Regions from separate parts of the Clostridium sp. SHJSY1 genome, predicted to be linked through region 2. Evidence: riboswitches for the same ligand, from Rfam matches in the RefSeq annotation. Region 2 holds a riboswitch; the other holds the start of a gene.
The links. Region 2 has a riboswitch for FMN ahead of ribD (bifunctional diaminohydroxyphosphoribosylaminopyrimidine deaminase/5-amino-6-(5-phosphoribosylamino)uracil reductase RibD). Riboswitches for the same ligand answer to the same signal wherever they lie in the genome.

Region 1: linked by a shared signal. The riboswitch ahead of NNC19_RS13125 (ECF transporter S component) and the one ahead of ribD (bifunctional diaminohydroxyphosphoribosylaminopyrimidine deaminase/5-amino-6-(5-phosphoribosylamino)uracil reductase RibD) in region 2 are both predicted to bind FMN.

Annotation. Positions count from the first base shown of each region.
Region 1 is NZ_JANDMF010000027.1:67,815-71,246, forward strand. It holds gene NNC19_RS13120 (SH3 domain-containing protein) at 1-1,063, opposite strand, end outside; gene NNC19_RS13125 (ECF transporter S component) at 1,292-1,879, opposite strand; FMN riboswitch at 1,996-2,113, opposite strand; gene NNC19_RS13130 (Tex family protein) at 2,169-3,432, opposite strand, start outside.
Region 2 is NZ_JANDMF010000032.1:23,145-26,576, reverse strand. It holds gene ribE (riboflavin synthase) at 1-404, opposite strand, end outside; gene ribD (bifunctional diaminohydroxyphosphoribosylaminopyrimidine deaminase/5-amino-6-(5-phosphoribosylamino)uracil reductase RibD) at 389-1,504, opposite strand; FMN riboswitch at 1,694-1,810, opposite strand; gene NNC19_RS14720 (homocysteine synthase) at 1,992-3,275, opposite strand.

The DNA.
Region 1 (3,432 bases), on a different contig from region 2:
AAGCATTTCCACCACTATTATTGCTACTTGACCCTGATACTTCTTTTACATAGTCTCCTGAAACATATCCTGTTACAGTTCCAGTCTTAATGTTATACCAACTTCCATTCTTTCCTAGTATATCGAATGTTTCTCCATTTCTTAATATTCCTAATACTGTAGAACTTGTACTTGTTGATTGTCTTATATTTAAGCTGCTTGTTACATTTATTACTTGACCTTTTTGATTTTTAGTAACTTCTTGTGAACTAGTATTTACTGGTGCATTATTACTTGCAGATGTCCCACTTGCTTTTTGAACATATTCTTTTGATACATATCCTTTAGTATTATTATAAGAAATTGCATACCAATTTCCTTCTTCAGCTGTTATGCTTACTTCTTGTCCATTTAATAAATATCCTAAAATTGAAGATGTAGTAGATGGGCTTGTTCTAATTCTTAAATTAGTAGAAATGTTAACTACTTTTCCATTTTGAGTAGTCTTTGTTGTTTGTGCTGCTGGTGTTGTAGAAATTCCTATTTCTTTTACATAATCACTTTTTATAAACCCCACTGCATTTTGTGACTTAATATTATACCACCCATTACTATTTGATATAATTTCAAATGTATCACCATTTTTTAAAGTTCCAATAACTGCTGAACTAGTACTTGCAGAATGTCTTATATTTAAATAACTTGTTACATTTATAACTTGTCCTTTTTTATCTGTTGCCGTCACAGTACTTGTAGTAGATTGATTTAATTCTACATAATCTTTCGATACATATCCTTCTCTCCCATTGAAAGATATTCTATACCAATCACCTTTTTCAGCATTTACTTCAATTTCTTGTCCATTATATAAGTAACCAATTATCTCATAATTAGTTCCTGCATCTGAACGTACTCTTAAATTAGTGCTTACATTAGTGATTTTCCCTTTTGTAACATTATTTATTGTTGCATTATTTTTATTAGTATTATTTTCAGTTGCATGTACATTACTACTAGATAAACCTATTCCTCCTGCAATTGCAGACGCTGCAACTACAACTTTCAATATTTTTTTTCTATTCATCGACTTGCTTCCCTTCTCTTATAATACTAACTAATGTATTTTTATCCTTATATTTCATAAAAACATGTATATTATTTGTTTATATTAGCATTATACGGTAATATTTTTTTATCATAGCTTTATTATCGTATAAACTCCAAAAAAATTAAGACTATTTTTAATAAATTTTGTATTTATTAAAAATAGTCTTAATTTTTTATTCATATATTAAATTTAATTCATGTAATTTTATCTACTAATTTCTTTAGTTTCTCTAGTTTTCATTTCTGCTTTAAATATTGTTTCAGATACCCTCTTATATACTACAAATGTCACAATTGATACTAAAACAGCCTTTATTCCATTAAAAGGTAATAACCCTGCAACAACATAATTCATTAATTGTGCTGAATCCATTGCCATCCCATAAGCAGGAAGTAAGAAATATATATTTGCCACTATTGCAAACACTTCCATAAATAATGTACCTACCATCATCCCAATAATAGCAGTCTTTTTATTCCTATTTCTATTATAAATAATTGATGCTGGTACAACAAATGAAATTCCTATAATAAAATTAGCTACTTCTCCTACTCCAAAACTTTGAGTTCCTCTTACTATGAAGAACAATACTATTTTTAATCCTTCCACAATTATTCCTACAATAGGCCCAAATGCAAAAGCTCCCATAAGCACTGGTAATTCACTCATGTCTATCTTTAACCACGGAAATAATGGTAATATTGGAAACTCAAAAAACATTAGAATAACAGATATTGCTGCTAATAAAGAAATCTTAATAGTTTTACTTAAATTTGTACTTGTATTATTCATTTTAACCCTCCAAAATTTTTCTCCTAGGGTGGATGTTTAAAATAAAATTAAAGCCCTAACAAAATGTTAGGGCTTTGATAACAAATATATTAGAATTAAAATTTCTAATTTTCATATGCTATCTTCTTTCATCCAGACTATACTGTCGGCTTCGGAATTTAACCGAATCTGCTAACCACTTAGCTCGCGGGCTATACCGCCGGTGAGGACTTACACCTCGCCCTGAAGATTTTTATATTATATATATATTATACACCTATGTTAAATATGTTTCAATAAAAGCTATAGATTATTCTACATCCTTCATTGTTAATCCAATTCTTTTTCTCTTATTATCTACCTCTAATATTTTTACTTTGATTACATCTCCAACTTTAACGATATCTAAAGGATGCTTAACAAATCTATCTGCCATTTGACTTTTATGAACTAATCCATCTTGATGAACTCCTATATCTACAAAAGCTCCAAAATCAGATACATTTCTCACAGTTCCCATAAGAATCATTCCAGATGATAAGTCCTTAAGGTCAATAACACCAGTTTTTAATATTGGCTTAGGCATCTCATCTCTAGGATCTCTTCCTGGTTTTTGTATTTCTTTTATAATATCTTTTAAAGTTAACTCTCCAATTTCAAGTTCTTTTTCAATATTATTTATTCCTACATTTTTAACCCTTTCTTCTATATCCTCTAATTTTTTATTTTTTAAATCATCTATAGTATATCCTAAAATTTCTATAAGCTTTTTAGCTTCTGAATAAGATTCTGGGTGAACTGAAGTATTATCTAATGGATCCTTACTTTCTGCCACTCTTAAAAAACCAGCGCATTGTTCATAAGCCTTTTGTCCTAATCTTTTAACTTTTAAAAGTTCTTTTCTACTTTTAAATCCACCTTGTTCATCTCTATAATCAACAATATTTTTTGCAATAGCAGCATTTATTCCTGAAATATAAGTTAATAGTGATGGCGTTGCAGTATTTAAATCTACACCTACCTTATTAACTGAATCTTCAACTACACCTTTTAGAGATTCTTCTAATCTCTTTTGTGTTACATCATGTTGGTATTGTCCTACCCCTATAGCTTTAGGATCTATCTTCACAAGTTCCGCCATAGGATCTTGCAATCTTCTTCCTATTGAAATAGCTCCTCTAACTGTAACATCTAAATCTGGATATTCTTTTGTAGCAAGTTCAGACGCTGAATAAACAGATGCTCCTGCTTCTGATACAATTACATATGCCAATTCTTTTCCAGTTTCTTCTTTTATTTCAGTTAACATTTCTGATATGACTTCTTCAGATTCTCTAGAAGCAGTTCCATTTCCTAATGATATTACATCTACATCATATTTTTTAATTAGAGCTTTTAATATCTTTTTAGTACCTTCTATATCTCTTTTAGGAACTGTTGGATATACTGCAACATTTTCTAAAAACTTTCCTGTACTATCTAAGATAGCAATCTTACAACCAGTTCTAAATCCTGGATCATATCCCATAACAACTTTACCTTTTATAGGTGCTTGCATAAGTAATGCTTTTAAG
Region 2 (3,432 bases):
TTTTCTACTACATATCTAAGTAAACTTTCTTCTAATTTTATCTGAAACCATGTAGCATTATCTTCCTTTTGAATAGATATTATCTCTCCAATTCCATCTATGTGTCCACTAACTAAATGTCCACCTAATCGATCTTGTAAACTTAGTGCTCTTTCAAGATTAACTTTACTGGATTTTCTTAATTCTCCTAGGTTGCTCCTTCTTAATGTCTCAGCCATTACATCTGCCTCAAAAGCATCCCCATTTATATTTGTAACTGTAAGACATACACCATTTGTGCAAATGCTATCACCCAATCTAGTGTTTTGTAGAACTTTATTTGCTTTTATAACAAGAACAGATGATTTTTCTCCATTTTTTATTGATTTGATTTCTCCTAGTTCTTCTACTATTCCTGTAAACATGGATTTTCCACCCTCTTTTCTATATATCCCTCTATCAATACATCTTCACCCACATATTGAGTAGATAATTTTTTTAGCTTAAAGGCATCTTTTAAATGTTCAACACCCTTTCCTCCTACTGTTGATTTGGATATATCTCCACCAAGTATCATTGGTGCTATATATATTTGAACTTTATCAACTACACCTTGCTCAAGTGCTGAAAAATTTACTGTTGAACCACCTTCTAAAAGCACACTATCTATATTTAATTCTCCAAGCTTTTTCATTAAATCTTTTAGATTAACTCTTCCATCTATATCATCAGTTAATAGTATATTTATCCCCTTTTTCTCTAGCATTATTCTATTTTCTCTAGGTGCATTATTTGTTGCTACTACTATTGTTTTTACTTTTTTTGCACTTTGAACAATTTTTGAAGACATAGGAATTCTTAGATTGCTATCTAAAATTATTCTTATTGGATTTCTTCCACCTTCTATTCTGCATGTAAGTTCTGGATCATCTTCTACAACTGTATTTACTCCAACCATAATAGCTGAATAGTTTATCCTAAGCTTATGAACTTGTTTTCTAGATTCTTCTCCTGATATCCACCTGGACTCACCTGTATATGTTGAAATTTTTCCATCTAGAGACATAGCTGTCTTCATTAAAACAAAGGGTATTTTTGTGGATATATACTTCATAAATATTTCATTAATTTTATTGCATTTTTTCTCTAAAACTCCAACTTTCACTTCAATCCCAGCATCTTTAAGTTTTTTAACACCATTACCTGCAACCAGAGGATTAGGATCTAAAATTCCTATAACAACTTTAGCTATTTTCTTTTCTATTATTAAATCTGCACAAGGTGGAGTTTTCCCATAATGTGAACAAGGTTCTAATGTAACATACATAGTAGCACCTTCAGCTTCTTCTGAGATATTATTAAAAGCTTCCACTTCAGCATGAGGTCCTCCATATCTTTTATGATATCCTTCACCTATTATTTTTCCATCCTTTACAATAACAGCTCCCACAACCGGATTTGGGCTTACAAAGCCTCTCCCCTTCTTTGCTAAACTCAAAGCTAATTCCATATACTTTTCATCCATAGGTTTATTCTCCTTTCTTTATTATTTATTATTCTTCAAGACATATAGCTTTAATCTTAAAATAAAAAAACTCGAGTAAAGTTACTCGAGGCAAATTAAATATATAAAAATTTTTCATATAAAAAAGCTCTGAAATATAAATATTTCAGAGCAAATATTACAAAAATAATATAATTTAATTATATTTATTACTATCTTCTTTCATCCAGACTTTACTGTCGGCCTCGGAATTTCACCGAATCATGCACATAATGGCTCGCGGGCTATACCGCCGGTAGGGAATCACACCCTGCCCCGAAGAATTATTCAATTTATGTTTATATAATATTCCCTTTTTTTGATAATGTCAATATATTACTACAAATTTATTTTATCCGATAGCTAGCATCCGTAACACTCCCCCTTCTTCAAGTGGGAGATAACGGCTACACGCTCCTGGATAAGTTCAACTAAATTCAGCTGGAGTTAAAACTCCACCTGAAAAGTTTCACTTTATGCTATTAAATGCATTTTCTAAATCTTCTATAAGATCATCAACATGCTCTGTTCCTACAGAAACTCTAATCATATCCTTTGTAACACCAGCACCCTTTTGTTCCTCATCCGATAATTGTTGATGTGTAGTTGAAGCTGGATGAATTACTAATGACTTAGAATCTGCTACATTTGCAAGTTGAGAGAATATTTCTAAGCTATCTATAAATTTACGAGCTTTTCCTTCTCCACCTTTTACTCCAAAGGTAAAAATTGATCCTGCCCCCTTTGGTAAGTACTTCTTAGATAACTCATAATATTTATTGCCTTCTAAAGAAGGATAGTTTACCCATGATACTTGTTCATGAGATTTTAAATATTCTACTATCTTTTTAGTATTTTCAATATGTCGGTCTACTCTAAGAGAAAGAGTTTCAAGCCCTTGTAATAATAAGAATGAATTAAATGGACTTATACAAGCTCCTGTATCACGTAGTAATTGTACACGTGCTTTTGTAATATAAGCTGCTGCTCCAATATCATGAGCATATCTTAATCCATGATAACTTGCATCTGGTTCAGTAAATCCTGGAAATTTATTATTTTGTGTCCAATCAAATTTACCACCATCAACAATTATTCCTCCTATTGAAGTTCCATGTCCTCCAATAAACTTGGTAGCTGAATGTACAACTACATCTGCACCATATTCTATTGGTCTAAGTAAATATGGTGTTCCAAAAGTATTATCTACTATTAAAGGGATTCCATGTTTATGTGCTATTTTGGCTACTGCTTCTATATCAACTACATTAATTCCTGGATTTCCTATTGATTCTATATATAATGCTTTAGTCTTTTCATTAATTGCTTTTTCAAAGTTTTCTGGTTCATCTGGATCTACAAAGGTTGTATTTATCCCGAGTTTTGGTAGTGTTGTTGAAAATAAATTATAGGTTCCACCATATAATGTTGATGCTGCAACAATTTCATCCCCAACGCCAGCAATATTTAATACGGAATAAGTAATAGCTGCTGAACCACTTGCTGTTGCTAATGCTCCAACTCCACCTTCTAGAGCTGCTATTCTTTGCTCAAATACATCGCTAGTTGGATTCATAATTCTTGAATAAATGTTTCCACTTTCTTTTAGCCCAAAAAGATTTTCTCCTTGCTCTGTATTGTCAAAGACATATGATGTTGTTTGATATATTGGTACTGCCCTAGACTTTGTTGTAGGATCAGGTACCTGCCCTGCATGCAATTGTTGTGTTTCAAATCTGTAATTTTTACTCATTTTAAACCTCCCCAATTTTTAAAAGCTTTTATATACTTTTAAGTTCAAAATTTAAACACTTAGTAACTTTATATGTTTAATACGATTGTATCAATATTAACTTATACTGTCAATAAATAATTGTTAATTTTGGCCAAAAAAATAGAGGGTTATTACC